3 regions of the Vibrio agarivorans genome follow, and region 1 is predicted to be linked to each of the others. Evidence: predicted binding sites of a transcription regulator. Region 1 holds the regulator's gene; each other region holds the start of a gene.
What was found. Region 1 encodes MetJ, which represses methionine synthesis genes. Its sites were predicted from a motif close to TTAGACNTNTANANGTCTAA; they were not measured.
Positions count from the first base shown of each region.

Region 1 (11,064 bases):
GAAACCCACCTGTTCTGCCGTAAAGAGACGCCAATCCGTAGCTTTGACCCAATGATCATTGAGACACTGGTTGAAGTAATGGAAGCAGAAGGTCCTACGCTGCACAACAACTCCGTGCCAAAAGAGATCGTTAAAGAAGCCGATGGCAGCTTAACGCTTCACCTAGAAAACGGTAACAGCCAAAACGTAGACAAAGTGATTTGGGCGATAGGTCGCCATCCAGCAACGGATGCAATTAATCTCGACTCTACCGGTGTTGCGACTAATGAGCGCGGCTACATTAAGGTAGATGAATACCAAGAAACAAACGTGAAAGGCATCTACTGTGTAGGTGACATCATGGAAGGCGGTATTGAACTAACTCCTGTTGCGGTCAAAGCAGGTCGCCAACTTTCTGAGCGTCTGTTTAACAACAAACCCGATGCGAAAATGGACTACGACCTTGTTCCAACGGTTGTTTTCAGCCACCCACCAATCGGTACTATCGGCCTGACAACACAGGAAGCGGAAGAGCAATACGGTAAAGACAATGTGAAAGTCTACACTTCTGGCTTTACTGCGATGTACACCGCGGTAACTAAGCACCGTCAACCATGTAAGATGAAGCTAGTTTGTGCGGGTGAAGATGAGAAAGTCGTTGGTCTTCACGGCATTGGCTTCACGGTTGATGAAATGATTCAAGGCTTTGCGGTTGCAATGAAGATGGGCGCAACTAAAGCAGATTTTGATGCTGTTGTCGCCATCCACCCTACTGGCAGCGAAGAGTTCGTCACCATGAGATAGGGCACACGCCTATCTCGTCGCAATTGATAAAAGCCACTGAGCAAACAAAATCTCAGTGGCTTTTCTTTATCCAGCCTAGTCGCGGATAAGGCAATGAAACATCCTGTCACCCTATAGGCATTTGCGTTTTACCCACACTTGGATACTATTTCCAGCCATTTACTCTCTTTGTGTACCAAAACAGGACAGCTATGAGTCAAAGTAACAACAAAAAGCCCAACCCACTGTTTGAGGTGGCCTTTAACGTCTTGATCCCATCGTTCATTTTAATGAAGTTCAGTGGTGATGAGCACTTAGGCGCGGTCATGGCACTGGTTGTCGGTCTCGCATTTCCTGTGGTTTATGGTGGCTATGAGCTGATAAACAATAAGAAGTTTAACTTTATCGCTGCACTTGGCTTTATCAGCGTGTTGCTCACCGGTGGTATTGGCCTACTAGAGTTAGACACTCGCTGGTTGGCTCTAAAAGAAGCACTGATCCCAGGGCTGATTGGTATCGCGATTTTCGTCTCTACGTACACTCGCTACCCTGTAGTGAAAAAGGTTCTATTTAACGACACCGTGTTGAACTTACCACTTATCAAAGAGCGTCTGGCACAAAGCGGTAATGAGCAAGCATTTGAACGCTGTCTATTGCGCTCTAATCATCTATTTGCGACCACGTTTTTCTTCTCTTCTGCGATGAACTACTTCCTTGCTACATGGATTGTAACCAGTCCAGCAGGCACAGCAGCATTCAATGAAGAAGTCGGTAAGCTCGCGCTATATAGCTACCCTGCAATCGCTATCCCTAGCATGATTATGATGATGGCTATCTTCTATTATATTTGGAAAAAAATCAGCAGCATGACATCGCTAACTGCTGAAGAGGTTTTCCATTCTAGTTGATAGGCAAATCGAACTAATACTCGCACTCAGAAAGGGGCATCACTTGGTTGGTGCCCCTTTCTCTTTTATGATTTATGACCCAATAATCCTCATCTATTGATAGATAGCTGTGACTTAAGTCAACTCTCAATAACTTACCCATCACGCATTTCCCAGAGCGAGAATAGTATAAAGTCTGTTAGTGTATATGGAGCAACATTATGCTTGGCAGTAGCATTATCGTCATGGGAGTTAGCGCTTGTGGCAAAAGCACAATCGGTGAGCTTTTAGCACATAAACTTGGCTATAAGTTCATAGACGGAGACGACCTTCATCCGCAAGAAAATATTCTAAAAATGTCATCTGGCCAGCCATTGAACGATAGCGATCGCTTGCCATGGCTAGAGTGCATTCGTGACGCTGCTCATCGCTTCGAAAGAAACAAAGAGAACAGTATTATTGTCTGCTCAGCACTCAAGAGAAAATATCGCGATCAAATCCGAGAGGGAAACCAAAATGTTACCTTCATTTTTCTAGATGGTAGTATTGATTTAATACTTGAACGTATCCGTGCGCGCCAAGGGCATTTTATGCAAGAGGGTATGGTGAAAAGCCAGTTTGAAACACTTGAGCGCCCATACGGTGAACCCAACACCATATTTATCAACATTGATGCGCCTATCGATGAAATTGTCGAGCAGGCAATTCAGCAAATAAGTTGAGTTTTTCGCAAATCTATCAATATTCGAATGCAGAGTTTTGGGGAGCTTTACCAATAATACTCCCCAAAAACCTATCGACGATAAACTTTCCTATTCTTCGTCAAACGCTTCAAACTCGATACCCATCTCTGTCATCAGCGCTTTCGCTTCTGCAGGAATTTCATCAGGGCGGTCTTTTCGCAAATCTTCGTCTGTCGGTAAAGGCTGGCCAGTGTATGCGTGCAGAAATGCCTCACATAGCAGCTCACTGTTTGTCGCATGGCGTAGGTTATTAATTTGGCGGCGAGTACGTTCATCCGTCAATACTTTCAGTACTTTAAGAGGGATAGATACTGTGATTTTTTTTACTTGCTCGCTTTTTTTACCATGCTCAGCATAAGGGCTAATGTATTCGCCATTCCAGTCTGCCATGAGACACCTTTCAATCGTCGTTGTTCTAAATAGATAAGGGGGAGATTTTAGCCGGATTTAAGGCTAAGAGCAAAGACATATAGACGTCTAGAAGTGTTGACGTCTCACATTATGAAAAGTAAAGTGTCGGTTAATGGATTAAGAAACGTTTATAACAGATTTAGATAAACGTTTTGTGAAGCACTATCACTCTTTGGGAAGGACACTCTTATGAGCGCACGCAAGCCTGCGACAATTGCCGTTCGCACCGGCATCGAATCAGACACTCAACACCATGCGGTTGTTCCACCCATTTACCTCTCCACCAACTATGGTTTTCCGGCCTTTGGCGAAGTCCCAAATTATGACTATACGCGTTCTGGCAACCCAAATCGAGGCCTCCTAGAGCAAGCGCTTTATGAGCTCGAATCAGGAAAAGGGGCGGTAGTCACAAACTGTGGCACCTCAGCTCTAAACTTGTGGGTTTCTGCATTTCTCGGCCCTGACGATCTTATCATTGCTCCACACGACTGTTACGGCGGTACATACCGTTTGTTCAATACTCGTGCGCAAAAGGGCGACTTCAAAGTACAGTTTGTTGACCAAACCGACACGCAAGCACTCAATGAAGCACTTGAAAAGAAGCCAAAGCTTATCTTGTTAGAAACACCATCGAACCCGCTGGTTCGAGTGGTGGACATTGCCGCTATTTGTCAGCAAGCGAAACAGGTTGGCGCTCTGGTTGCTGTCGATAATACCTTTTTGACACCTGTGTACCAAAAGCCTTTAGAGCTCGGTGCAGACTTCGTTATCCACTCTACGACTAAGTACATCAATGGCCACTCTGACGTCATTGGTGGTGTGGTGATCACGAAAACAGAAGAGCATGCCGAGGAGCTCGCTTGGTGGGGTAACTGCATTGGCGCAACCGGTACTCCTTTTGATAGTTACATGACTCTGCGCGGTATACGTACCCTCGGAGCTCGCATGCGAGTGCATGAAGAGAGTTCACAGCAAATCCTCGACTGCCTGATTAATGAGCCCCTAGTAAGCAAGGTCTACCACCCTAGCCTACCAAGCCACCCAGGTCATGAGATTGCGAAAAAACAGCAGTCAGGTTTCGGGTCAATGCTCAGCTTTGAGTTCGGCGGCTCATTTGAGCAACTTAAATTCTTTGTCGGTAAGCTCGAGCTCTTTTCTTTAGCAGAGTCACTCGGTGGGGTAGAAAGCCTTATTTGCCACCCTGCATCGATGACACACCGCGCAATGGGCGAAGAAGCTCTAGCAGAAGCAGGAGTGACACAATATCTGTTACGTCTGTCTGTCGGCCTAGAAGACTGCCAAGATCTGATTGCCGATCTAGAACAAGCATTCGCTCAAGCGAAGGAGGCATTTTAAAATGACTCACCCACGTCAGTTACACAAATTTGGTGGCAGTAGCTTAGCTAACCCTGAGTGCTATCGCCGAGTTGTCAATATCCTTAAAGACTACTCGAACAGCAATGATCTGATTGTCGTCTCTGCTGCTGGCAAAACAACCAACCGCCTGATTGAGTTTCTCGATAACCTTGAGCGTGATGGACGCTTGGCACATGAGACACTACAAGAGTTAAGGCAGTTTCAGATTGAATTAGTAGAAAGCCTCATCACTCAAACAGACACAAAAGCGCGCCTACTTGATCACTTGATCACCGAGTTCAGCGCACTGGGTGAAGTGGCTTACCCCGTTAGTGCTAAGACACGCGCCTCAGTGCTAGGTCATGGCGAAATGTGGTCGGCACGACTGTTAGCCAATCTACTTAACGAGCAAGACCTCAATGCTGTAGAGCAGGACTCTCGTCAATTTCTGCGTGCCGAAATCGGCACTCAACCCGAAGTAGATCGCGGCGCCTCATACCCACTACTCAAAGAGGTTTTAGCACAGCATAGCCAGTACCGAATCGTATTCACTGGCTTCATGGCACAGAACCATCAAGGCGAAACCGTGCTGCTTGGCCGCAACGGGTCAGACTATTCTGCAACCATTATTGGTGCACTAGCCGAGGTTTCACGCGTTACTATCTGGAGTGATGTTGCTGGGGTATACAGCGCCGATCCGCGTATTGTCTCCGATGCCTGTCTGTTGCCACTGCTGCGCCTAGATGAAGCTAGTGAACTAGCACGCCTAGCCGCACCAGTCTTGCACAGTCGTACACTTCAGCCTGTCGCACAAAGTGCAATGGATCTTCACCTACGCTGTAGCTACGAACCAGAGGCTGGTTCAACCCGTATCGAACGTGTATTGGCTTCCGGTCGTGGTGCTAAAATTATCACCTCACTTGATGATGTATTACTCATTCAACTGCGCTTTGCTCACAATCATGACTATCAACGTGCGCAGCAAAATGTGCTGAAAAAACTGAAACAAGCACAGCTAGAGCCCCTGGCTTACGAGAGCCAAGCTGATCAATACTTATTGCAATTGGCCTATACCCAAGAGATTGCTAACGGTGCTCTAGCCTTTTTACAAGACGCTGCGATTGAAGCAGAACTTAAGCTCAAAGAAGGCTTCTCACTGTTGGCAGCAGTTGGAGCAGGCGTCAGTAAAAATCCAAACCACTGCTTTGGGTTTTATCAACAACTGAAGAGCTCTGCAATTGAGTTTATTGCAGAGTCAGAGTCTGGGCTTAGTCTTGTGGCGGTGACACGTAAACTCGATGTAGAGCCACTCGTAAGCCGTTTGCACTCTCAGCTATTCCAAGCCCAAAAACGAGTAGCCATTGCCTTGTGTGGTAAAGGCAACATTGGCTCGAGTTGGTTAAGCTTATTTGCAACACAAAAAGAAGAGCTCGAAAAGCGTCACAACATGAACTTTGAGCTCGTTGCCGTGATAGATAGCCAAACCTACTGGTTTAAACCGCAAGGGATAAACCCGCAGACTATCGAGACCTCCTTCGATGATGAATCCATTCCCCACGACGGTAAAAGCTGGATCGAGCAACTCGGTGCGCTACAAGATTATGATGACCTCGTCGTGCTGGATGTAACCGCCAGCTCTCAATTAGCAGAACAATACCTCGATATTGCCCAACAAGGCATGCACTTGATTTCTGCAAATAAAGTCGCCGGCTCAGCATCTAGTGAATATTACCATCAAGTTCAAGATGCCTTCGCGAAGATAAACCGTCACTGGTTTTATAACGCAACGGTAGGCGCAGGGTTACCGATAAACCATACCGTTCGAGATCTACGAGAGAGTGGTGACGAGATCGTTACTCTGTCAGGTATTTTCTCTGGCACTCTCTCGTGGTTGTTCCAGCAATACGATGGTTCTATCCCCTTTAGTGAGCTGGTCGACCTGGCTTGGCAACAAGGCTTAACAGAGCCAGACCCTCGCTCGGACTTAGACGGCTCTGATGTTATGCGTAAGCTGGTCATTTTGGCTCGCGAGTCTGGCCTCTTCATTGAGCCAGAAAAGGTCAAAGTCGAATCGCTGGTTCCACAAGAGCTCCGAGATATGACACTCGATGGCTTCTTCGATAATGGGATTGTCCTTAGCGAAGCACTCGCGGAACGCTTGGAGAAAGCGCAGAGCGAAGACAAGGTTTTGCGTTATGTCGCTCGACTAGAGAAAAATGGAGAAGCGACGGTAGGCGTTGAAGCACTCAACAAAGAGCACGCACTCGCCAACCTCTTACCGTGTGACAATATCTTCGCCATTGAGAGCAAATGGTATAAAGACAACCCGTTAGTCATCCGCGGGCCAGGTGCAGGCCGAGAAGTGACAGCAGGTGCGCTGCAGTCGGATCTCAATCTGCTTGCTGGAAGACTATAACTCCCTTTGGGCTGGCCACACGGTCAGCCCAATTGTCCTTTACCACCGTTTCAAAAAACCTCATCTTCTACATGAAGAAATTTCATAGTATTGCCATTGACATTAATCTGCTTTCATTACATCCTGTGGACATATAGACGTCTAAACGTCAATTTCAGGATTGAAAATTTCGGTGAAGCCTCACCACAGGGAGAATGACATGGGATACACACACGCAAGCCACATTGATGCGCTAAACCAAAATATCGCTGAGTTATCAGAAGACAATATCAATGTCTCTTTCGAGTTCTTTCCTCCTAGCAGCGAGAAAATGGAAGAAACCCTGTGGAATTCAGTACACCGTCTAAAAACGCTTAAGCCGAAGTTTGTCTCTGTCACCTATGGCGCCAACTCAGGTGAGCGTGACCGCACTCACTCCATCATCAAAGAGATCAAATCTGAAACAGGTATTGTTGCCGCTCCTCACCTAACCTGTATCGATGCTTCACGCGAAGAACTGATCCAGATTGCTGATGACTATTGGCACAACGGTATCGAGAGTATTGTCGCTCTGCGTGGCGATATTCCACCGGGTGGTGGCAAGCCAGATATGTATGCCTCTGATCTTGTTGAGCTACTAAAGAGCCGCCACGACTTTGATATTTCTGTTGCGGCTTTCCCTGAAGTACACCCAGAAGCAAAAAGTGCTCAGGCTGATCTTCTCAACCTAAAGCGTAAAGTGGATGCTGGAGCAAACCGAGCTATCACACAATTCTTCTTTGATGTTGAAAGCTACCTACGCTTTCGCGATCGCTGTGTGGCTGCTGGGATTGATGTTGAAATCGTTCCAGGTATCTTGCCCGTATCAAACTTCAAGCAAGCGTCTCGCTTTGCAGCGCAGAATAATGTCAAAGTACCTGGTTGGATGGCAAAGCAGTTTGAGGGCCTTGAAGACGACGCAACAACACGCCAATTAGTTGGGGCAAGCCAAGCGATAGACATGGTGCGTATTCTTAGCCGAGAAGGGGTGAAAGACTTCCACTTCTACACATTAAACCGTGCTGAAATGACGTATGCTCTATGCCACACTCTTGGTGTTCGACCGCAAGCGTAAAATCGATACCCAGATAGCAAAAGAGCCGACCTTGGTCAGCTCTTTTTTAATTCGATTGGGATTACTCTACTTCATCCATTTTTCCTAGCAAGCCGCGAATACGCTCTTGCCAAGCTTGATGCTCTTGTTGCATCTGTTGAATTTTACCTTCTAGATCATCACGACCAGAACGCAGTTCAGTCGCTTCTGACTCTAATTGTGACTTCTCACCTTTCAACTCTTCTACTTCCATCTGAAGAAGAGTGATCGTGTCAACTGCAGTTTGGATTTTTGCTTCCAATTGCTCTAATACTTCAAAAGACATCGTCGCCTACCTTTAATTATCCGTTTTGAATGAAGTGTTCTTCACTGTATGCCCCATTCTACCTAGCACTGTGCATAGAAACACCTGCTATCTTGAGAAAATGTGTCATTTGCACAAAAAACCGTCAACCTTGACTTTGTGCTGTCATTTACACCACTTTTGATCTCGGTTAAGCAAAAAAGCAAACGTTTACTAGCGACTGTGTTAGAATCTGCGCGACCAAAATCTTTCCCCTATTTACTCTTGGAGTCATCATGAAACGCGATTTAGCAATGGCCTTTTCACGTGTTACTGAAGGTGCAGCACTGGCTGGTTATAAATGGTTAGGCCGTGGCGATAAGAACGCTGCCGATGGCGCTGCCGTTGAGGTAATGCGTACTCTTCTAAACAAAACCGAGATCAGCGGTGAAATTGTTATCGGTGAAGGTGAGATTGATGACGCGCCAATGCTATACATTGGTGAGCAAGTAGGCGTAGGTGGTGATGCTGTTGATATCGCAGTAGACCCAATTGAAGGTACACGTATGACTGCCATGGGCCAGTCAAACGCACTTGCTGTATTAGCAGCAGGCGAGAAAGGCAGCTTCTTGAAAGCACCGGATATGTACATGGAAAAACTGGTTGTTGGTCCAGGCGCAAAAGGCTGCATCGACCTACACAAACCACTGAAAGAGAATATCGAAAACGTAGCAAAAGCGTTGGGTAAATCTGTCGACACCATGGTTGTTGTTACTTTAGCGAAACCTCGTCATGACGGCGTAATCGCTGAGATGCAAGCGATGGGTGTTCGTGTATTTGCTGTGCCAGATGGCGACGTAGCTGCCTCTATCTTAACGTGCATGCCAGACAGTGAAGTTGATATGATGTACTGCATCGGCGGTGCACCTGAAGGTGTGGTTTCTGCTGCTGTAATTCGAGCGCTTGATGGTGACATGCATGGCCGCCTGCTTCCTCGTCACGATGTAAAAGGCGATAGCGAAGAGAACCGCATCTACGGCGCAGCAGAGCTTCGTCGTTGTGAAGAGATGGGCGTTGAGGCGCATAAAGTACTTAAGATGGAAGATATGGCGCGCAGCGATAATGTCGTATTTGCAGCCACGGGTATTACTAAGGGCGATCTTCTTGAAGGTATCACTCGCCAAGGTAACATTGCGACTACAGAGACTCTACTTATTCGTGGTCGCTGTCGTACTATTCGCCGCATCAAGTCGACACACTACCTTGAGCGTAAAGATCCAGAAGTACGCGATATCATTCTTTAATTTAGAATCAAGTAAGAAACGAGGCCTGCACGCCTCGTTTTTTTATGCCTATTTTGTACATATTGATACAATTGTGCGTCACAGCACAAAATGAAGTTGATATACTTACCTATTAACAACACGAAAATAATCAAGGTTATGAGTTTGCTTGAAGTTGCTGCACAAAACATTGCAAAAGAGAGTACCGCAGGTGTGTACAAACTAACACACGACGAGTCTACCTATTGGGTAAAGGTGTGTGGTGAAGACAAGTCTAACTTTGTTCGTGCACTATCAACCAAAATAGCGAAACTTGAATCTCTTTCCTACCTGCGCAGCAACGCGGCACTGGATACCAAAGTACGCTTTAATCACGAGAAAACCACCATTCAATACCTCTACCAAGAAGGGCTCAATGTCCCACATATTTTGGTAGACGCTGAAGACTTCTTTGTAACACCAAATGCTGGCGTTTCTCTTGATCGCGCACCCAAAGAGTACTTTAAAGGTGAACTACTCAATACCTTATTTTCACAGTTTGGTGAAATGCACAATCGAGACATAGTGCACGGTCGCCCAGCAATGCGTGATATTTTGGTCAATGAACAACAACACATCACCTTAGTCGATTTCGAAGAATCTGTATTAAGTGCCAACTCTCAGCTTAAGGCTCGCGATATTTTCCTGTTGTTAATGGACCTTTGTCGCATTGAGCACTTAACCAAGAAACAGAAAATCCAAGCGGTTGAACTTTGGAAAAATATTGTCAGTGAGGCTGATTGGCAAGCCCTACAAAAAATGTGTCGAACACTCAGTCATTTCCAGTTTGTGGCTCAGCTGGTCTTAAAGTTTAAACCTCGCAACCGTACCAGCAATCAAATTCTATCGACACTATCGCTGCTAAGAGAAATGGCATAGATCGACTCTATACTTCATAGTTACGAATAACTCTCTACTCAGCCAAAACGAAAAAGGCTCTCAATAAATGAGAGCCTTTTATGAATTTTAGGTCGGTAGGATTACATCATACCAGGCATACCGCCCATACCACCCATACCGCCCATATCAGGCATTGCAGGAGCATCTTTAGCAGGAAGGTCAGTGACCATAGCTTCCGTAGTGATCATTAGACCCGCTACTGATGCTGCAAACTGAAGTGCGCTACGAGTTACTTTAGTTGGATCTAGAATACCCATTGCAATCATATCGCCATATTCACCCGTTGCTGCATTGTAGCCGTAGCTACCTTCACCCGCTTTCACGTTGTTGGCAACAACAGACTCTTCATCACCAGCATTCTTCGTGATTTGACGGATTGGGGCCTCCATAGCGCGAAGCGCTACACGGATACCAACGTTTTGCTCTTCGTTATCACCTTCAAGTTCAGTGATCTTAGAAGCAGCACGGATCAGTGCAACACCACCACCGGCAACCACACCTTCTTCAACCGCAGCACGAGTTGCATGTAGAGCATCTTCTACGCGATCTTTCTTCTCTTTCATTTCAACTTCAGTAGCTGCACCAACTTTGATTACAGCAACACCGCCAGCCAGTTTCGCTACGCGCTCTTGAAGTTTCTCTTTATCGTAGTCAGATGTTGCTTCTTCAATCTGCTGACGAATTTGAGTAACACGGCCTTGAATCATCGCTTCTTCACCCACGCCATCGATGATGGTTGTGTTTTCTTTCGTGATAGAAACGCGCTTCGCTTGACCTAGGTCTTCTAGTACTACTTTCTCTAGCTCTAGCCCAACCTCTTCAGAAATCACAGTACCACCCGTTAGGATAGCGATGTCTTGAAGCATTGATTTACGACGGTCACCAAAGCCAGGTGCTTTAACAGCAGCAACT
Region 1 covers NZ_JAUFQF010000004.1:841,152-852,215, forward strand. The annotation lists gene gorA (glutathione-disulfide reductase) at 1-783, shown strand, start outside; gene QWZ05_RS12360 (VC0807 family protein) at 975-1,670, shown strand; gene QWZ05_RS12365 (gluconokinase) at 1,871-2,371, shown strand; gene metJ (met regulon transcriptional regulator MetJ) at 2,462-2,782, opposite strand; gene QWZ05_RS12375 (O-succinylhomoserine (thiol)-lyase) at 2,993-4,159, shown strand; gene QWZ05_RS12380 (bifunctional aspartate kinase/homoserine dehydrogenase II) at 4,161-6,575, shown strand; gene metF (methylenetetrahydrofolate reductase) at 6,775-7,668, shown strand; gene zapB (cell division protein ZapB) at 7,730-7,972, opposite strand; gene glpX (class II fructose-bisphosphatase) at 8,227-9,234, shown strand; gene QWZ05_RS12400 (BUD32 family EKC/KEOPS complex subunit) at 9,373-10,131, shown strand; gene groL (chaperonin GroEL) at 10,233-11,064, opposite strand, start outside.

Region 2 (11,064 bases), 660 kb from region 1:
CCGACATCGTAATCGCATCATTGCGCACTTCGCCGCCCGGGCTTTCAAGGTTTTCACTTCGCAGCGACTGCGTAATATCGGTAGTCGTGACCCCTCGCCCAGCCATCAGTTCAGGCTTGAGTTTTACATACATCACCTTGTACAGGCCACCGGAAACATCCACCGATGACACACCTGAAATCAGGCTGAATCGGTCCATCAACACACGATCGATGTAGTCCGTTAGTTGAGTACGATCCATCTCTGATGAGCTTAGGTTGATATAGATCGATGCTTCACCCGAGCCATTGTTTTTAAAAACAATCGGATCATCGGCTTCTTCAGGAAGTGAGCGCTGCGCGCGAGCAACCGCATCACGAACATCACTGACCCCAGTATTTAAGTCATAACCAAGATCAAAGGTAATCGTGATACGTGATATACCGTTACGTGTGGTTGAAGAAATTTCATCGATACCACTAATACCGGAAAGCTGGTCTTCTAATACCGAAGTAATTTGCGATTCAATAATCGTTGCAGACGCACCTTCATATCGAGATGAAATGGTCACCACAGGATTTTCAATATCCGGCATTTCGCGAACCGCAAGCTTGGTAAACGATACAAAGCCGAACACACACAGCAGTAAGCTCAGTACGACAGCGGCAACTGGCCGTTTAACGGAAACATCAGATAACCACATCGTTATTTATCCGCCTTTTCTGGTTTACCACCTTTAGAGCGAGGTTCGCTTGGCTCCTGACCTAAAATGGTCACTTGCGCACCATCGCGCATGTTAACGATACCTTGCACGACAATTTGCTCACCAATATCGAGGCCTTCCTCGATCACCACCTCGTTTTCGATACGAGCGCCGAGGATAACTTCACGGCGACTAGCTTTATTGCTGTCATCGATGACATAGACGTAGCGTTTGGTACCTGAATACTCCAGGGCTTGTACCGGAATAATCGGCGCAGAAATCGGTGGGAATGCTATAAAGGAAGAGACCAACATACCCGGTTTAAGCTGATTATCCGAATTCACGAAATGAATACGTACGCGTAAGTTCAGGGTTTCTTGGTTAATGCGAGAGTCAATAGCAACCACCTCACCTTCGAACTTAGTGTTGCCCCACGCGGCCGTGGTTGCGATAACTTCCAAGCCTTTGTCAATTTGAGATAAGTAACGCTCTGGCACTTGAAGGTCGAGCTCCATTACTGACAAATCATCAAGAGAAATCAGCTCATCACCCGGATTGACGAGTTGACCACGGCTGAAATCAATAAAGCCGACTGTGCCAGCAAAAGGCGCTCGGATATAGTGATCATTCATATCAGCTTGAGCAACATCAAGTCTTGCTTGAGCAATCGACACACTGGCTTTTTGCGCATCAATTTCAGTTTGCGTAATCGCATTGCGCTTCACCAAGCGCTCAAACTCTGCGAGCTTACGCTGCTCATCTTTTAGATACGCTTGTGCTTCCGCCAAGGTAGCTTGTGCTCGATCATCATTAAGTGCAATCAGCACTTGTCCTTGATTTACCGAGTTATTGGCCTTTACGAGAATTTTGTCTACGCGTCCCGTTACCTCTGAAGCAAGATCAACAGACTGTTCCGCTTGAAGCTTACCGACCAAAGTAAGAGATTGAGAGACTTGGTGCGCATCGACTTCTTGTGTGACAACCGTAATAGAAGAGGCACCCGGCCCTCTCGCCTGAACTACTGGCGTTGTTGCCATTAGTGAAAGGGAGAGGAGTCCGATAAATAGTGGTTTGTTCATTATTTTTCTAGGTTCCATCATTGAACATCTCTCAGTAGTGTAACGGTTTTCCATGACGATTAACGTCAAGGAATGTAAATGTATGAAAAATAGCGCCCACAATAGCTATTACGTGCTTAATTGCGGTTCGATCTTACAGTGTAAAGTGATGGAAAGTGGTGAATAACTGCATGTTTACGCTAAAAACTGCGCCACTTTGAATAAAAAGACAGCGTTTGATTCAAAATCATAAGAAAACGCTTTACAGCCCAGACGAGTTTGCTATGATGCGCCCCGCACTCAAGCAAAGCGTTGGGAAAACTTGCGAGAGTTTAGTTCTTAAAGTTAAACTTTATGAAACTATAAAACCCCTGGGGGGGTTCCCGAGTGGCCAAAGGGAGCAGACTGTAAATCTGCCGGCACTGCCTTCGATGGTTCGAATCCGTCCCCCCCCACCATCTTTGAAAGCCAGCTCATTGAGCTGGCTTTTTTCGTTTTCGCTATCTGAACAATCACTATCTACACTTATATCAATTAAGCTCACCCATCGAGCGGATCATAAGGTAGTGTCTATGCATCTATTGTTTACTCTTCTTTCACGCTCTTTGCTTATCTTTAGCCTTTGCCTGCCAGCAAAGCTCTTCGCCGAAGACTACGCTTCCCTCTACGAAGATAACCACAATTTAGAGTATGCCGATCTTATTGTTGAAGTGCGTGGTTTCAAACTCCCTACACGAACAGCTTTTCTCGGGTGGGTGATCATGAATGGTATTACTGAACAGGTAAACGAGATACATCAGCAATTTATTGATGCCGGCATTTATGAAAAACATGGGAAAACCATGCCTCTGCATCTGGTTTTATTGCAAGGGACTGATTGGGTTTTAAATGGTACTTCGCTGTTTACTCTACCGACCGAGAAAAATGTGCCAAATATGATTAGAACCGTAAAGTTTATTCAACAATACGTTGAGCCAGAGCTAGGGCCACTAATCCCAGTGTCAGGTAAACGCAGCACCTTATATAATCAATCGGCAGGGGGCGCACCAAGAAGTAAACATATGGAGTTTTGCGCGCTTGATCTTGTCCCAGCAAAAGAGATAACTCGCACAGAGTTACATCGCGCTTTAATGAGGATATACAATAAAGTTGGCAGAGAGCATAGTATGGGGCTGGGGCTCTATTCTGGTGTACGATTTCATATCGACACCTGTGGGTATAGAAGTTGGTAGACTGATGAAATCACCCCAAACCGTCTCGTTTGAACAGCGTATCGAAACGGTTTGAGTGTCTTGTGTTTATCTAGCTTGCAAGATAGCTTGGCACGTCGGCGATGCTGTCTAGCACGGCATCAGCAATAGCTTCGCCTTTTTCAGTCATTGGCTTGCCTGTACGCACAAGGATTTTTGTGCCAACACCTGCCGCTTGAGCTGCCATCATGTCTTCAGCTTTATCACCCACCATGACCGAGTTTGCCATGTCGATTTTTAGGAAATCTTTGGCGGAGTTAAACATACCTGGTTTCGGCTTACGGCAATCACAGTCTTGTAAGTAGTCGCCTTGGCCATGCTCTGGGTGGTGAGGGCAGTAATAAATGCCATCAAATTCGACACCATTATCTGAGAAATTCCAGTCCATCCATTGCGTCAGTGAAAGAAAACGGTCTTCTGAAAACTTACCACGCGCAATACCTGATTGGTTGGTTACCAGCACAAGCATATAGCCCATCTCTTTGAATTTCTTTGCTGCTTCAAAGACACCATCTACATACTCAAAATCGTGCTCATCATGAACATAGCCATGGTCTACATTAATAACACCATCACGGTCTAAAAATACTGCTGGTTTCGCCAAAATAGGTTTCTCATTTCACTCAGGAATTGCGCTAATTATCGCACGCTTTACGGATTTGAGCACGGCTAAATTGTCTGAAAGCCGGACATTTAACCGTTTGGACGTCTAGACGTAAAAATATCTATTGACTTAAAAACATGAAACCAATAGCATCATCTACTCAATGCGATGTAGATCAAAATAACTCACTATCAACACCGGTATACAGGTTTATCGATGATTGAAATTAATCAAGTTAATAAAGTTTTCTACCAGGGTGCGAAAGAGATCCATGCCCTTAAAGACATTAATCTCCAGATCCCACAAGGCAATATCTTTGGTGTGATCGGCTCTTCAGGTGCGGGAAAAAGTACCTTAATCCGATGCGTGAACATGCTTGAGGCACCAACCAGCGGCTCAATCATTGTTGATGGTGTCGATCTGACCCAGTTGACCAAAAGCCAGCTTGGTGAAGCGCGCCGAAATATCGGCATGATCTTCCAACACTTTAACCTACTCTCTTCACGTACCGTATTTGACAACGTTGCTCTGCCTCTTGAGCTTGCAGGAACCAGTAAGCAAGACATCAGCAGCAAGGTGACTGAGCTTTTAGCTTTAGTCGGTTTGGCAGATAAACATGAAACCTATCCAGCAAACCTAAGTGGTGGCCAAAAGCAACGTGTGGCGATTGCTCGTGCACTCGCATCTGATCCGAAAGTGCTACTGTGCGATGAAGCAACAAGCGCACTTGACCCAGCAACCACACAATCGATTTTAGAACTGCTACGGGAAATCAACCGTAAGTTGAACATCACTATCCTATTGATTACTCACGAAATGGATGTGGTCAAAAGCATTTGTCATGAGGTAGCGATTATTGGTGGTGGTGAATTAGTCGAGAAAGGCACTGTCGGCGACATTTTTGCCCACCCTAAGACAGAGCTTGCCCATGAATTTATTCGCTCAACACTCGATCTGACGATCCCAGAAGATTATCAAGTACGCCTACAAGAGAGCCGCGTAGAAGGCAGCTACCCTCTAGTGCGTCTTGAGTTTACTGGTGAAACGGTCGATGCCCCTGTAATGAGCCAAATCGCACGTAAATTTAATATCGATGTCAGCATCTTAAGCTCAGACCTTGACTACGCTGGCGGCGTGAAGTTCGGCATGATGGTCGCTGAGCTCTTTGGTAGCGAAGCGGATGACAATGCAGCTATCGAATATCTAAAGCAACACAAAGTGAAAGTCGAGGTACTTGGTTATGTCCTTTAATAGCGTATCAGAATGGCTCAGCCTAAATAGCGACCTACTGCTTGGTGCCACTTGGGAAACCATCTACATGGTGGCTGTTGCTGGCATTGTTGGCTTTGCTGTTGGCATCCCATTAGGCGTTATCTTACACACGACCAAAAAAGGTGGCTTGCTTGAGAACGTTAAGTTCAATGCCATCCTTGGGGCTATCGTCAATATCGGTCGCTCGGTACCGTTTCTTGTTTTGATGGTGGCGATCATCCCAGTCACGAAATTGTTGGTAGGTACTTTCATTGGCACAACGGCGGCTATCGTCCCACTGACCATTGGCGCAATCCCATTTGTAGCTCGTCTTATCGAAAGTGCGTTATTGGAAGTCCCGACTGGACTGGTAGAGGCCGCTCAATCAATGGGCGCAACGCCAACACAAATTATCACTAAGGTATTGCTCCCTGAAGCACTGCCGACCATCCTCAACTCAGTCACGATCACGCTAGTGACACTCGTGAGCTACTCGGCAATGGCTGGAACCGTCGGTGGCGGTGGCCTAGGCGATGTGGCAATTCGTTACGGTTTCCACCGTTATGATGTGGTGATCATGGCAGTGACAGTTGTGATGCTTATTGTGCTGGTTCAAATCATTCAATCTATTGGTGACGCGCTTGTTCGCCGCGTTGACCACCGTTAATTCAAAGCTTAAAACAAATTACATTTACAAGGAGAGAGTCATGAAATTCAATGTAAAAAGCCTTCTAGCAATTGCAGCAGCTGCGTCTGCAATCGTTCTTACTGGTTGTGGTGACAAAGAAGTCGACACAAGCAAAATCAAAGTGGGTGTGATGGCTGGTGCAGAAGCACAAGTTGCGGAAGTTGCGGCGAAAGTTGCAAAAGAAAAATACGACCTAGACGTACAACTGGTGACGTTTACTGATTATGTAACGCCAAACGCAGCACTGGATGATGGTTCTATTGACCTAAACGCATTCCAGCACAAACCATACCTAGATCAGCAAGTGGCTGACCGTGGTTACAAGCTGACTATCGCGGGCAACTCATTTGTTTACCCGATTGCAGGTTACTCTAAGCAAGTGACATCGGTTGACGAGATTGCAGACGGTGCACGTATTGCCGTGCCAAACGATCCAACAAACCTTGGCCGTTCACTAATACTTCTTGAGCAGCAAGGCCTGCTGACTCTTCGCGAAGGTGTTGGCCTACTTGCAACCGTTCGTGATATTACCGAGAACCCGAAAAACCTAACTATTCTTGAATTAGACGCAGCTCAGCTTCCTCGCTCTCTTGACGACGTGGCGCTTTCTATCATCAATACCACTTACGCAAGCTCAATCAACCTAACTCCAGAGCGTGATGGTGTTTTTGTTGAAGGCAAAGAGTCTCCATACGTCAACCTAATCGTGGCACGTGAAGACAATGTTGATGCTGAAAACGTACAAAACTTTGTAAAAGCGTACCAAACAGAAGAAGTGTACACGGCAGCTTCTGAGATCTTCCAAGGTGGTGCGGTTAAAGGTTGGTAATTTCTGATTACTGGAAAGGGGCTGATGTGAATGCATCAGCCCCTTTTTTGTAGGGTGGTTGTGAGGAGTAGATCCTGATATTCATCAGGATGAAGGTCACCATCCAATACAGACTGTTGTCAGGTGACTGTGGTTCTCAGATGACGGGCTGGCGATGAAATTACTTTAAGTGATCCCAAGAGATATTGGAGACAATTCGGCAGTCGTCGCACTTAAAGTAGAAAATATCGTGAAGCGGCTCTTCTAGTAGCCACTCACCGCCACACTTAGGGCACTTGCGTGCTTTCTCTTCTGCCAGAGACTTGCCACCGACTCGGTATTGATAGTAATAGGTCGGGACTTTGGTGATGAACTCGATACGGCCACGCAGATCCCAGCCGCGACGAAATAGAACACTGTCAGTATCACAAATTTCATGCAGCGCGGCGTGCTCTGCTCGGCAGCCTCCCGCCATCTGAATTTCATCACACGCTTGCCACTCAGTTTGCCACTTGATGACCGCTTTGTGGTCACCATTTAGGGTTGGCGGGTTGCGATATAGAGGGATAGGTAGCAGGTCTTCCCCGCTTCTGAGCGGAGAGCATGTGTGGACATATGTTGTATAAAGCACTTGCCAGCTTGGTTGCTCCGGCTCAGCACTCTGCTCTGAGTTCAAGTCGCGACCAAGCAAGCGCATTTTCGGTGATAATAAACACGCCTCAGACAAGCGCTGCAAACAAACCTTTACAAAGTCAGAGTGATTACTTGGGTGCAGGCTATCTTCTTCTGGACACACAACGCGTACATAAAACTCGCCCTCACCCATGGTGATAGGAAACTCACGCCCCAACACCTGACCGTTATAGCGCAGCGCATCCATCAAACCATTAATCGCTTTATCGACGGCCGATACCGTTGTGTTATCAAAACACTCAAATTGCAGTTCAACAACAAACACAGTTTATACCTTCGGCTCTAGTTGATTGAGAAACTCCACCACATTATCTGCCAGCACAGTACGTTTATCTGTACCGATACGCTCCAAGATAACTTCCCCTGTCAGGTTACAGATAGAGATGATTTTCATTTCATCGTCTGTTGCAGCGATAAACAGCGTAGGTTTGAGCTTTAAACGGCGCTGCATAACAAGGTGGCCCAAGATATTTTCCTGCAAGCGAGTAAAGTCTTCATCACTCCAAACCTGGATAAGCGTCAGCTCATTGCCCTGATATGTCGCTTCGATATCAGCACTGTATTGGCTGCCAAAGAATGCCTTAACATCGTCCTCTAAGGTCAACTCTATGGCATTTTCAACATTAGAAAAATCGGCCGGCACATCACGTGTCACCGCTTGCCAAATCACGCTATCACCGGATTTCCCAACCACACAAGGAGAGACTAAATCAGCGAGCTCTTCATTTTTTGGCAACGACTGATGTTTCTGTTGATACGCTTGCTGATAGCGTACATTTAATGCCTGTAAAGCACCCAAGACGGTTTGTGCCATTCCCTACTCCGGATATTTGCTGATCGTGTCATACCTAGGGCGATCATAAGATGACAGCGCCTCTGGTATCTCGTAAAATCCCGCTATTCTAATTGAAATTGACGTAAAGTATGAGCAAATATTCTGACGCTAAAGAACTTGCCAGTCTGACCCTAGGTCAAAAAACCGAATACGCTAACCAGTATGATGCAAGCCTTCTTCAACCTGTTCCTCGCAGCTTAAACCGTGATGACCTCGAACTGGGTGATTCACTGCCATTTCAAGGCTGTGATGTATGGACACTTTACGAACTCTCTTGGCTCAATAGCAAAGGCTTGCCACAAGTTGCGATTGGCAATGTCTCTATTCCTGCCACCAGCCCAAACCTTATCGAGTCTAAATCATTCAAGCTTTACCTAAACAGCTACAATCAGACCCGCTTTGCTTGTTGGGATGATGTTCAAGCACAGCTGAGCAAAGATCTCTCTGCCTGTGCTGGTGGAGAAGTCAGTGTCGACATTTTACCTGTTCAGTCTTTCACTCAAACCCCGGTTGTGACCATGCTCGGCGAATGCATTGATGACCAAGACATTGAAATCGATAGCTATGACTTTGATGCGACACTGATAGAAAACGCAACTGGCAGCGAGGTAGTCTCTGAACAACTGCACAGCCACCTACTTAAATCGAACTGTCTGATCACTAACCAACCTGATTGGGGTAGTGTTGAAATTCAATATTCCGGCAAAAAAATTAACCGTGAAGCCTTACTTCGTTACTTGGTGTCTTTCCGTGAACACAATGAGTTTCACGAACAGTGTGTCGAGCGTATCTTCACTGACATCATGAAATACTGCCAGCCGACTGAACTGACTGTCTATGCGCGTTATACACGTCGTGGTGGGTTAGACATCAACCCATTCCGTTCAAACGTCACAGCACAACCACTCAACAACGCACGCATGGCACGTCAGTAGGAACTTTAAGCATGGTAAGACAAGGGCGTCTTTTCACCTCTCTATGGAGTGTTTTCACTCTGCTGCTTGTGCTTGTTTGTCACAGTGCGAAAGCTGAGATTTACTCATCGCCTCTGCTACGCGAAGCCGAAGGGCTGGTGGATATCATTCCGCAGCAGTCCAAAGATTTGACTAAGAACTTCCTTAGTCAGCGCAGGCTTACGTCTGAAACCAACATGAATATGGTCAATCGTGACGGCAGTGCCGATACTCGTTCGCCAAACAGTTCAGTTGAGGCGCTGAAAATTCTTGCGCAGGCGGAGTTTAACCTGGGTAATTACCATGCTTCCAATCAATACCTCAATGAGGCGATTGAACTTACCCAACAATACACACTGCCCTTTCTCAACATCGATGTGCGCATTTTACAGACGCACCTAACATGGCAAGCCGATAGCGACACGCAAAAAGCCAAAAACACGCTTGAAGGCCTGAGACAAGACTATTTAGCCATTCGCAACTCCGAGCAATTTGCCAAAGGCATCAACTATAAACTGACTATGTTCGAGGCGGCGATTGCGTCAGCCGAGAACAACCTTGAGCGTGCTCAAGCCCTGTATGATGCAATAAAGCCGTACATTGATCGCTCAAACAACCCGCGTATCTTTATCGAGTTTCATACAACTGTGGGTAAGCACTATCTAGAGCACCGTTTGTATAACCGCTCACTGTCTTCGCTATTGATGGCTTATTGGAAAGCGATAGAAGAAAACTCCAGTGCGCAGTTAGCGATAGTGAACACTTACCTCGCCAACCTGTTCTATGAGCGTAAGGTGCTTGATAAAGCGCTCGACCACCTTTCGCAAGCCGCTGATTTTTACGGGAGCTATCAAGCCTCGCCAAAGCTTATCAAGCTGTTAAAAATGATGGGTGATGTCTATTTCCAACAGGGTCGTTATAACCTGGCATTAGTGCACTATTTCAATGTCCTTGACCAAGAGCGCAATGGCAGCAATGTAGAGAACGTGATTGATATTCGCCTATCACTGGCAGCAACATATCTTCAACTCTACAACTACTCACTCAGTGAACAATACTTAAAGCGTGCGCAAGAGTTGCTGCGCTACACAGATATACCCGCGATGAAAGGTCGATCTCTGCTCCTTCAGGCCGGGCTCGCTTATCATCAGGCTGAAAATGACCAAGTGGTTGAATACGCAGAGCAAGCACTCGACATTGCAGTACAAACGGAAGACCTTGAGCTAGAAGCGAATGCACATCTACTGCTACAAATGGGCTTCGAGCGCCAAAAGAACTTTGACTTTGCGCTGTTGCACCTCAAGCACTACAACCGCATCAACAATATTCTGCAAGAGTCATTGAACCTGATTAACGAAGAAGCATTTCGTCAGCAGAAAGAGTTCGTAGAAAAAACCCTCCACCTCGAGGGGCAGCAGCAAGAGTTGGTGGAAATCAACCATGAGCTCGTGACCTATCGCCGTGTGACTATGGGATTAATCGTCACCTTTATGCTGCTTCTGATCTGGTTCTCACGCCGTGGCGTGGTGCTGCAACGTCAAAAACAGCAATTGACCATCGTCAACAAAGAGCTGTTTAGTCATACCCGTTCTGGCTTGAGCAACCTGCGAATGCTGAATAAAAACCTACCGATGAACCAAAAAGGGCTCATGGAATGGAATGTCGGGGAGCTGATTAATGAGCCCCTTAGCGATCGGCTGCACTTTGTATTAATTGATGTCCCTTTCTTGCGTAACCTCTATTTGCAGCATGGCTATAAAGCAGGCCTTGAATTAGAGCAAGCGTTCGGCGCCTATATGAATAATAGGGTCGAAGCACCAGCCCGCATATATCACTACTCTGATGCCAATTTGCTTTACATTGAACCTAAATCAGAGCAAGAGCTGACACCTGAAGACCTGTTCAACAAAGTACAAACGTGGATTAACGAGTTTGAGGTCGATAAAACTCTTAACCGCACAGTACGAGTAGGTATCGCAGACTACCCATTCCTACCGCGAGCTTATACGGCAGTAGATGATAAAGAGCTCCTCGATATATTGTTGATGTCGGCGAGCTTTGCGCGAAATATCAGTATGAAAGAGCAATCCAGTCAATGGGTCTATTTTAAAGCCATCGATAATGCGCCCGCGGCGAGTATGGGCCGTGGTAATGTGCGTGCCGCGTGTAAAATGGCGATAAACCAAGGGCTGATTAAAGTCCATTCTTCTTGCAAGAATGAGGACAACATCAAAAAATTACT
Region 2 covers NZ_JAUFQF010000004.1:183,593-194,656, forward strand. The annotation lists gene vexH (vibriobactin export RND transporter permease subunit VexH) at 1-682, opposite strand, end outside; gene QWZ05_RS09220 (efflux RND transporter periplasmic adaptor subunit) at 685-1,761, opposite strand; tRNA gene QWZ05_RS09225 (tRNA-Tyr) at 2,114-2,198, shown strand; gene QWZ05_RS09230 (D-Ala-D-Ala carboxypeptidase family metallohydrolase) at 2,313-2,972, shown strand; gene gmhB (D-glycero-beta-D-manno-heptose 1,7-bisphosphate 7-phosphatase) at 3,043-3,594, opposite strand; gene metN (methionine ABC transporter ATP-binding protein MetN) at 3,811-4,845, shown strand; gene QWZ05_RS09245 (methionine ABC transporter permease) at 4,835-5,512, shown strand; gene QWZ05_RS09250 (MetQ/NlpA family lipoprotein) at 5,553-6,362, shown strand; gene QWZ05_RS09255 (Zn-ribbon-containing protein) at 6,523-7,299, opposite strand; gene syd (SecY-interacting protein) at 7,303-7,848, opposite strand; gene queF (NADPH-dependent 7-cyano-7-deazaguanine reductase QueF) at 7,959-8,804, shown strand; gene QWZ05_RS09270 (tetratricopeptide repeat protein) at 8,816-11,064, shown strand, end outside.
Region 2: a site for MetJ is predicted at 3,692-3,711, ahead of metN (methionine ABC transporter ATP-binding protein MetN). Genes of this name have one in related genera too.

Region 3 (11,064 bases), 290 kb from region 1:
ACCAATACCGTAGGTTGCAAAGCCGAGAAGGATACCGCCGCCAATAATACCCGCCCAAACAATCATTGCACCAATATTGCTGCGTACGGCGTTCACACTGGTGAACACGGCTGTCATCATATCGACACGTCGCTCCATCATTAGTGGAATCGAAAAGGCTGAGATACTAAACACTACAGCTGCGAGCACAGCACCAACCACTGAACCGATCACCAAAAAGGGGAGAAAATCACTGAGGGGAGCCCCTTGCACAGAAGGGTAGATAGCGTGAAGCAGAGCGGCTATGCGCATCCAAAAAATCATAGCGACAGCCAACAATACCGCGAATGCCCATTGAGAAGATGAGTTGCGACCAATCGCCTTCATAGAGTGGGGTAGGCTAGCTTTGTGGCCTTTTTCTCGCTGCCAGCTCGCATCGTACAATCCAAGAGCGAGAAACGGGCCGATGAGCATATAGACAATCAAACTGGGCATAATGACCAGATGAGTACCTTGCCACTGAACCAGCAGCACAATACCAATGGCGGCCGCCATAAAGCACAATCCATAGAAGGCACTAATGATAGGCATACGAACAAAATCGTTCAGCCCGAGCGCTAACCAGTGAAAGGGAGCAGAGATACTGAGCGTGTTGCACGGTATGGTGCGAGCGTACTCATGGTCAGATTGCTTCTGCTTAGTGTCGAAATCTGACGAGTTGTAGGTGCGAGGCATGCGTCCTCCTTGATGCGTTCTAGTTACCTATCAGGAAAAAGCTTATCGCCGTAAGCAGACACATTCACGCAATCACCTGATAACAGTCGGTGCAGGGTCGAATGAAACACGACCTAATGCTACCGTTCTATCTATACGGTGCATGGCGGCATAAGGGACAGCAAACCATCATGTCGATGCAGAGACTATGTTCTCTCTAAGCACAAATCATAAGAAATAATCATGGGCTAAAAGGTTGTTATGGCGATACCGATGTAGTCAATAATGCATGACGACATTGGTATCGATTTGTTTGCATAGTGTTATAACTATCGACACGGATTGGCCAAAATTCAAATCTTTGTCGCACAAAAAAGCCCCAGCATGGCTGAGGCTTCGAATTCTTTGTGGTGATGTAGGCTTATTTGATGCCTGCAAACTCACGTAGAAGTGCTGCTTTGTCTGTCGCTTCCCATGGGAACTCTTCGCGACCAAAGTGACCGTATGCTGCTGTCTTCTTGTAGATAGGCTGAAGAAGGTTCAGCATCTCTTGTAGGCCGTATGGGCGTAGATCGAAGTTTTGGCGAACCGCTTCAACGATGATGTCGTGTGATACTTTTTCAGTACCAAACGTCTCAACCATGATAGACGTTGGATCAGCAACGCCGATAGCGTATGAAAGTTGGATTTCACAACGGTCAGCCATGCCTGCTGCAACGATGTTCTTCGCTACGTAACGTGCAGCGTAAGCTGCAGAGCGGTCAACCTTCGATGGATCTTTACCAGAGAATGCACCACCGCCGTGACGAGCTGCGCCGCCGTAGGTATCAACGATGATCTTACGACCCGTTAGACCACAGTCACCCATTGGGCCACCGATTACGAAACGACCAGTTGGGTTAATGAAGAAGTTAGTCTCTTTGTTGATCCACTCAGAAGGCAGTACTGGCTTGATGATCTCTTCCATTACTGCTTCACGTAGGTCAGGTGTTGAGATTGAATCACAGTGTTGAGTAGAAAGAACAACTGCGTCGATACCAACAATCTTACCTTGGTCGTATTGGAACGTTACCTGTGATTTTGCATCAGGACGCAACCAAGGTAGTGTGCCGTTCTTACGTACTTCCGCTTGTTTTTGCACAAGACGGTGAGAGTATGTGATCGGCGCTGGCATCAGAATGTCAGTTTCGTTTGTTGCGTAGCCGAACATGATACCTTGGTCACCAGCACCTTGCTCTTTAGGATCCGCTTTATCAACACCTTGGTTGATGTCTGGAGATTGCTTACCGATAGTGTTCAGAACAGCACAAGAGTCAGCATCAAAGCCCATGTCAGAGTGAACGTAACCAATTTCACGAACGGTTTCGCGAGTTAGCTCTTCGATATCAACCCATGCAGACGTTGTGATCTCACCACCAACCATTACCATGCCGGTCTTTACGTAAGTTTCACAAGCAACGCGAGCTTTAGGATCTTGCTCAAGAATTGCGTCTAGAACTGCATCAGAGATTTGGTCTGCAATTTTATCTGGGTGACCTTCTGAAACCGACTCAGAAGTGAATAGGTGCTTAGCCATGTGAGCTCCACTTTATTAACTATCTACATAGCCGTGTTTCACTGCACAAGGTTGGCAAAACGGCTATTAACAAAAATTTTCTGTAGGTGTTTCTACATCTAGACGTCTATTCTAGTTTTCAACAAATGAATTACAAGTGATTTTTAGTATTAATTAGAACCAAACGTTTGCGTAAACCACTACGGTTTTTAGGCTTATTTGCTTGGATAGAGCTCAAATTACTCAAGTAAACGTTTGCAGAGTGTGAATCGCTCTGCGACAATACCCGCGCTGCGAAGCAGCTTCATTTATCTTTTCTCATTCGCTTAATGCATTCAGGAGCAGACATGTCTTCTCGTAAACATCTAGCTAATGCAATCCGTGCTCTTAGCATGGACGGTGTTCAGCAAGCTAACTCTGGCCACCCAGGCGCACCAATGGGTATGGCTGATATCGCTGAAGTTCTTTGGCGTTCTCACCTAAATCACAACCCAACTAACCCTGAGTGGGCAAACCGCGACCGCTTTGTTCTTTCGAACGGTCATGGCTCAATGCTGATTTACTCACTACTGCATTTGTCTGGTTACGAACTATCAATTGACGATCTTAAGAACTTCCGTCAATTGCACTCAAAAACACCTGGCCACCCAGAGTACGGTTACGCTCCAGGTATTGAGACGACAACAGGTCCTCTAGGTCAAGGTATTACTAACGCAGTGGGTATGGCTATCGCTGAAAAAGCGTTGGCTGCTCAGTTCAACAAAGAAGGTCACGATATTGTTGACCACTTCACGTATGTCTTCATGGGTGACGGCTGTCTAATGGAAGGTATTTCGCATGAGGCATGTTCTCTAGCGGGTACTCTAGGCCTAGGCAAGCTGATTGCATTTTGGGATGACAACGGTATCTCAATTGACGGTGAAGTTGAAGGCTGGTTCTCTGACGATACACCTAAGCGTTTTGAAGCTTACGGTTGGCACGTTATCCCAGCAGTTGATGGTCACGATAGTGATGCAATTAATGCAGCGATTGAAGCGGCGAAGAATGATCCACGTCCAACGCTAATCTGTACTAAAACCATCATTGGCTTTGGTTCACCAAACAAGTCAGGTTCTCATGACTGTCACGGTGCACCACTTGGCCACGAAGAAATTGCAGCGGCTCGTGAGTTCCTTGGTTGGGAACACGGTCCGTTCGAAATCCCAGCAGACGTATACTCTGAGTGGGATGCGAAAGAAGCAGGTAATGCAAAAGAATCAGCTTGGGAAGAGAAGCTAGCAGCTTATGAAGCGGCTTACCCAGAGCTTGCAGCTGAGTTCAAGCGTCGTACTAACGGTGAGTTGCCAGCGCAATGGGAAGAGAAAGCAAACCAAATCATTGCTGATCTTCAAGCAAACCCTGCAAACATTGCTTCGCGTAAAGCATCTCAAAATGCGCTAGAAGCGTTTGGTCAAATGCTACCAGAATTCATGGGCGGCTCTGCTGACCTTGCACCATCAAACCTAACCATGTGGTCTGGCTCTAAATCACTAGAAGCGGATAAGTTTGACGGCAACTACATTCACTACGGTGTACGTGAGTTTGGTATGACGGCAATCATGAATGGTATTGCACTACACGGTGGTTTCGTACCATACGGTGCAACATTCCTAATGTTCATGGAATACGCGCGTAATGCAATGCGTATGGCTGCACTGATGAAGGTTCAAAACATTCAGGTTTACACGCATGACTCTATCGGTCTAGGCGAAGATGGCCCAACGCACCAGCCAGTTGAGCAAATTGCTTCTCTACGTGTAACACCAAACATGAGCACATGGCGTCCATGTGACCAAGTTGAATCAGCAGTAGCTTGGAAACTGGCAATTGAGCGTAAAGATGGCCCTACATCACTGATCTTCTCTCGCCAAAACCTGGCTCAACAAGAGCGTGATGCACAGCAAGTGGCTAACATCGCTAAGGGTGCATACATCCTTAAAGATTGTGCAGATAAGCCGGAGCTTATCATCATCGCAACTGGTTCTGAGGTTGAACTAGCAGTTGAAGCAGCGGCTCAATTGACGGCGGAAGGTAAGCAAGTTCGCGTAGTATCAATGCCATCAACGGATGCATTTGATAAGCAAGACGCAGCTTACCGTGAAGCGGTTCTACCATCAGATGTAACAGCGCGTATTGCAGTAGAAGCAGGCATTGCTGATTACTGGTACAAGTATGTTGGTTTTGATGGCCGCATTATCGGTATGACAACATTCGGTGAATCAGCACCTGCTGGTGAGCTGTTCAAGATGTTCGGTTTCACAACAGAGAATGTTGTAGAAACAGCTAAGGAACTGTTGGCATAAGCTTCACTTTGGCATAATCTCGCCTAAGCGCTAATAAAGCCTATAATTATAAATAGAAGGCCAGAGTCAGTGACTCTGGCTTTTTTTGTTGGTCAACGCTCACTGACCAGCATAGACGAGAGAAAGTAAAGCATGAAGCTATCATTAGCAGGCTGGTGGCAAGTCTCACCCCTGACCGATTTATCGATCCCGCAGGACGATATCACCTTTCCCGCACGACTGAGTTCGGTGCTGCCTTCCCATCTCACCGAGGCGCAGATTAGCGCTCAAGAGTGGCACTTAATGCATGACATCGAGCTTGATGAAGAACTCTTTGCGCCCGCTGTAGATTTAGTAATGAGTGAGGTCTCTCATTATGCAGAGGTTCGTGTGAATGGTGTTGCCGTATTCGATTGTCTTGGCGATCGACAAACGATGCGAAAGGATATTCGACCTTATCTACAAAAGGGACGTAATCGCCTTGAGTTACTGTTTTTGGAGCAGGAAGATGACTGGTTGCTCGAAGAGGAGCAAAGCCTAGGAGAGCATGTTGGTCATTCGCAACAGCCGATAGAGATTCTATCTGAGCCTTACTTGCAATTCATGCGTCACATTCGCTTAGAGAGGGTGGAAGTTGAACAGGTATGGCATCACGGTGGAGGTTGTGAGGTGCTTGTGAAACTGAATTATGATGTTCATCAATTTGGCTTAGCCTCGGCTTGCGTGCAGTTTAATGGGGTTAGTCTGCAACTGCCTATTGATTTGCGCCATCAATCTTTAACGGCATTGTTTCAGGTAGAGGCGCCTAAGGTGACGCAAGCGGATGAGAGAGGAGAAAAACTCAGTATAACCATAGAACAACACCAATATGAGTTTTTCATCCCACTTAACCCAGCAAACACATTGTCTAAGTTTGCTCTGTAGCTTGTTTTAAGCGGCAACAGGGTGGTTGCGCGTCCATACCTTTTCATGGAAGTAGTAAGCGATGGTGTTACACGCTGGCTCTATTGTCGCCATGATGCTACCAACCAATACGTCTCCAGTGAGTAAGTAGGCGACACCGAAGGCAACACTGAAGTGGACGGTGGCAAAGCTAGCGGTTTTGATAGTGGTTGAATTTGCAATCTTTCTCAATGAAGGCACTTTTAACCACGCTTTTTCGTGAAAGTAGAATGCAACAGTATTGACCATGGGTTCAATCATCGCGATTAAGCTACCGATAAGGATATCGCCAGTTAAAATGTAGCCAACGCTAAATGCGATGAAGAAATGAATCATTGCGAAGTTAAGAGTCTTTTTCATGAGAGTATCCTTATTGGTGTTTCGTTCTTTGCTATAATTAGTATTGATAATTATTCTCATTTAGTAAAGAAAAAAATACCTATCGCAGTGATAGGTATTTTTCTTAATGCTTAACTCTTTGTTTTACTTAGCCTTGAGGCTTAACGACTAAGACATTGATCGGTGAGTTTTGTACGACTTTGCTGGCAACAGAGCCGAGTACAACCTTATCGAGCTTCGAGCGCTTATGGCTTGGCATCACGATTAAATCAGCCCCAAGCTTCTCTGCGTATTCCAAGATAGTGGAGTACGCTTTGCCTTCCGCCACATGCGTTTTGTAGACGAGTTCTTCAGGTACATGCAGGTCTGCGAACTGTTTTAATTGCTGCTTCACGTCAGCCTTCATTTGTGCGGCAGCATCTTTCGGGAAGTATGTTGCAACCATAGACATATGAATGCCTGGCAGCACGTTTAAAAGATGAATTTGCGCCCCAGACTGCTTAGCATGCCACACTGCGAGGTTTAGAGCTTTGTCACTGAATCCTTTGTCATTAAGGTCTACAGGTACAAGAATTTGCTTAAACATTCTTTATCTCTTTTTGTATCGGCTCAGCGTTTCCTGCTGAGCCATATTTGTTAGGCGCTAACTTGCTCCTTGCGAGCGCGACGTAATTGATTCCAGCCCATCAAGCAAACGATCAATAGTGTCGGTACGAAGACCCACTCTTTCATTGGTCGTTCGGCTTTTTGGACGATAGATTTAATTTCCCAATCGAAGTCGATACCCGATGCTTCGGCTGGGCTGCCGAATTCAACCATATCAACCAGCATTTTGCCCTCGTCTTCGATAAGCATTAGTCCCATAGAAGAGATACGATCTTCTGCACCGACAGCTTTATCATCGAAGGGTAACTTAACCGTTTTTTCTACGTATCGACCGTCAAGTGTTTCCCCGGCAACTTCAAGGCGCACAGCCTCACCGACGGGCAGAGCTTCGACAACTTCACTTAACTCGATACCCGGCTTTATCTCTTGTGCAGGATAGACCATGTCCCACCAAAAGCCAGGACGGAAGAAGGTAAAGGTTAGAACGAGCAGTAAGAGCGTCTCCCACCACTTATTGCGAGTAAACCACCAACCTTGAGTCGCTGCCGAAAACAGCAGCATTGCAATGATTGACGAGATTACTGTGAGCGCTAAGTGCCACCATGTATCAACTCCCATCATGAGTAGCTGCGTGTTGAATACAAACATGAAGGGTAGAATGGCAGTACGGATATCATAGGTAAAGCCCTGAATACCGGTACGAATAGGATCCGATTTCGCTATTGCAGCCGCGGCAAACGCAGCTAAACCCACTGGTGGTGTATCATCGGCTAAGATCCCGAAATAGAACACAAACAGGTGTACTGCGATGAGCGGGATGATCAATCCGTGGGCTGCACCAAGGGTAACAATCACCGGAGCCATTAGCGTTGATACAACGATGTAGTTTGCTGTAGTGGGCAGACCCATACCTAAAATCAAACTAATAATCGCGGTAAAGATCAGCACCAGGATAATGCTTCCGCCAGAGATATACTCTACAAAGTCAGTCATTACTAAGCCGATACCAGTGAGCGTAACAACCCCAACGACTGTACCAGCAGCAGCAGTTGCCACACCGATACCGATCATATTGCGCGCACCATTGACGAGGCTCTCTACCAAATCAACGCCACCGGCTTTTGCTTGTTCAGCCACATCGTTGGTCTTTGCCATGATAGCCATGATTGGGCGTTGAGTGATCAGGATGAAGATCATGAACACAGTTGCCCAAAATGCAGAGAGTCCTGGTGAGAAACGCTCTACTGTCAAACACCAGACTAAAACTACGATCGGTAGTAGGAAGTGGAGACCAGATTTAATCGTTGGGCCAGGTTCGGGAACTTCTGTCAACTCTGCATCAATTTCAATCTGGCCGTCTTTCATATGATTAGCTGAAATTTTAAGTAAGCCAATGTATGCCAATAACAGCGCGACGGTGACGATCGGTGTTGCAGCGGCGCCGAAAACATCTTTTGTCCAACCGACACCATAGTAGACGGCAGCACTGATAACGCATAGACCGAGAATCGTTCCTGTAAACGAAAGAAGGCTTTGAACTAGTGTCGGAGTATGACGGCGAGGTAGCCCTGTCATACCGGCCTTGCATGCTTCCAAGTGGACAATATAAATGAGTGCGATGTAGGAAATAAGTGCCGGCAGTAGAGCCGCTTTAATGACTTCTACATACGATATGCCGACATATTCCACCATTAAGAATGCTGCTGCACCCATAATTGGTGGGGTAAGTTGACCATTGGTGGAAGCGGCAACTTCTACCGCTCCAGCTTTTGTGCCAGGGAAGCCAACGCGCTTCATCAGTGGGATAGTGAACGTTCCCGTTGTCACCACGTTTGCAATTGAAGAGCCAGACACCAAGCCCGAAAGGCCAGAGGCAACTACAGCTGCTTTTGCTGGTCCACCTTTCATGTGACCGAGCAACGAAAAGGCAACTTTAATAAAGTATGCACCAGCGCCTGCACGCTCAAGCATGGCACCAAAAAGCACAAATAAGAAAACAAATGAGGTAGACACCCCTAATGCAACACCAAATACCCCTTCTGTTGTCAGCCAAAGATGGGACATGGCTTTATTTAAGCTCGCCCCTTTGTGCGCGATAACATCTGGCATATGTGGGCCAGCGAAGGTATAGGTGAGAAAGACCGCTGCAACCACCATTAATGGCGGGCCTAAAGCACGGCGTGTAGCTTCAAGGAGCAGCACCATACCTGTGACGGCAAAAATAATATCTGGCGTTGTTGGTGCACCAGAGCGCCCCGCTAGCTCTGCGTAGAAAATGTAGATGTAAGCCGCGGAGAAGCTACCAGCGAGTGCCAACAACCAGTCTATCGCTGGGATGTGGTCGCGTGGTGAGTTCTTCATTGCAGGGTAAGCTGTGAAGGCTAGGAAAATAGCGAATGTAAGGTGGATAGCCCGAGCTTGGGTATCATTGAGCACACCAAAATCAAAAATGAACGGTAGCGGAGAGGCGTACCAAAGCTGGAATAGTGACCAGCACAAAGGTACAAACCATAAAATACGTCCTTGAATGCCAGCAGGGCTTCGAGCGCCGGTGTCGGCTTGCGCCACCATATCTTGCACATCTTGAGACGGAGTGTTATTCGTCGTCATGTACTCTTCCTTATTATTGTCTGCTCTGTAAGTTATAGTTCTGATCAGAGCATCTATACGCCCTTTTCAGTGTAGTGAAAGGCGTTAGCTTTGCTTTCTTAAACTAGTGTGATCTTTTGGGAGTGATCGAGCATTTAGTTTGATCACGCATGAGCGGATACAGCACTAGATGGGCAGAAAGGCATTAAAACGAGAAACCCCACAAAAAGTGGGGAAAAGATCAAAGGCGAGAATACGCGCTCGCCTTTAGATTTGAAGTGGTTACTTAAGTAGGCCGACTTCTTTGTAGTATTTCTCTGCACCTGGGTGTAGAGGAATCGAAAGACCCGCTTGTACCATATCTTCTTTCTTCAGGTTAGCGAACGCTGGGTGAAGACGCTTGAAGGTATCAAAGTTTTCGAATACTGCTTTGGCAACGTTGTAGGCAACTTCGTCAGAAACGTCAGAGGTTGTGACCATAGTAGCCGCTACACCGAAGCTGTTAACATCAACATCAGTACCACGGTACATGCCTGCTGGCACTGTACTGTAAGCATAGTATGGGTTGTCAGCGACGATCTTATCGATCTCTGTACCTGTTGCAGATACTAGCTTCGCATCACAGGATGTTGTGGCTTCTTTGATAGATCCGTTCGGGTGACCCACCATGTAAATGAACGCGTCAATCTTGTTATCACACAGTGCTTGTGAGCGTTCAGAGCCTTTAAGCTCAGAAGCGAGTTTGAAACTATCGTTAGTCCAACCCATTGAATCCATCACCACGCCCATAGTCGCGCGGTCACCAGAGCCAGGGTTACCGATATTGACGCGCTTGCCTTTTAGGTCAGTCACGTTTTCAATGCCAGCGTCTGAACGAGCGATAATGTTGAAAGGTTCAGTGTGAAGAGAGAACATCGCTCTAAGCTTTTTGTATGGACCTTGCTGTTCGAACTTGCTGGTACCATTGTAGCCGTGATATTGCCAGTCAGACTGCACAACACCGAAGTCCAGTTCACCAGAGCGAATAGTGTTCACGTTGTAGATCGAGCCACCAGTTGACTCTACAGAACAGCGAATGTTGTGTTCTTTACGTCCCTTGTTTACTAGTTTACAAATTGCACCACCAGTAGGGTAGTAAACACCAGTTACAGAGCCAGTACCAATCGTAATAAACTCTTGCGCATTGACCGCACCTGCACCCATAACTGCAGCAGCAATTGCCCCTACTTTAATCAGCTTTGTAAATGCCATGAATTTTCCTTCCTTTAATTCATTATTAGACCCAGATTAAGTGTAGTAAGTCTGGGAGTTTCCTCACTGGAAACGGCATCTTTTTCACATCAATTGATGAAAAAGTGACTGGAATGATAGCAAAAAAAACAACAGATAATTACATTAATGTTAAAAAGGGCAGGGTAAAGTTCGGTATTGTAGCCAAACTGTTGCGCTGTTATCGTGGTTATTATTTATTAAAAAACAATAACTTGAACAACCCTCTGGCTTTGAGATAATGATTTTGTGAGATGTGATGTTTATCACACAAATGATTAGGTTGATTGCGTTGACGAGGGGTGAGGGCACTGTTCGAGAAAAGATGTTAAACAGTGCCTTTGTTAAAGAGGCGTTTTTTATCCAGTATATTCAAAGAGTTCACACACGGATTTAAACAGTTGTTCAGTCGTTACAGAGAGCGTTGGTGTAATGAAGATGGTGTCATCACCAGCGACAACCCCAAGGATACCCTCAGACTTGCCAAGGGAGTCAAGCAGTCGAGCAATCAGCTGTGCAGCGCCTGGGCCAGTATGGATAACGACTAACGCATTGTTGTGGTCAATATCGAGTACCAACTCTCTCAGTGAGCTTGATACTGTCGGCACACCTAACTCAGCAGGAAGGCAATATACCATTTCCATTTTGGCGTTACGCGTACGCACTGCGCCAAACTTAGTCAGCATTCGTGACACTTTGGATTGGTTGATGTTTTCGAAGCCTTCGTGTTTCAGAGCATCAACGATATCG
Region 3 covers NZ_JAUFQF010000004.1:547,792-558,855, reverse strand. The annotation lists gene QWZ05_RS10900 (DUF2189 domain-containing protein) at 1-714, opposite strand, end outside; gene metK (methionine adenosyltransferase) at 1,115-2,269, opposite strand; gene tkt (transketolase) at 2,578-4,590, shown strand; gene QWZ05_RS10885 (glycosyl hydrolase 2 galactose-binding domain-containing protein) at 4,723-5,493, shown strand; gene QWZ05_RS10880 (DUF2061 domain-containing protein) at 5,500-5,871, opposite strand; gene QWZ05_RS10875 (universal stress protein) at 5,999-6,436, opposite strand; gene QWZ05_RS10870 (TRAP transporter permease) at 6,487-9,066, opposite strand; gene QWZ05_RS10865 (TAXI family TRAP transporter solute-binding subunit) at 9,328-10,296, opposite strand; gene argR (transcriptional regulator ArgR) at 10,674-11,064, opposite strand, start outside.
Region 3: a site for MetJ is predicted at 2,360-2,379, ahead of metK (methionine adenosyltransferase). Genes of this name have one in related genera too.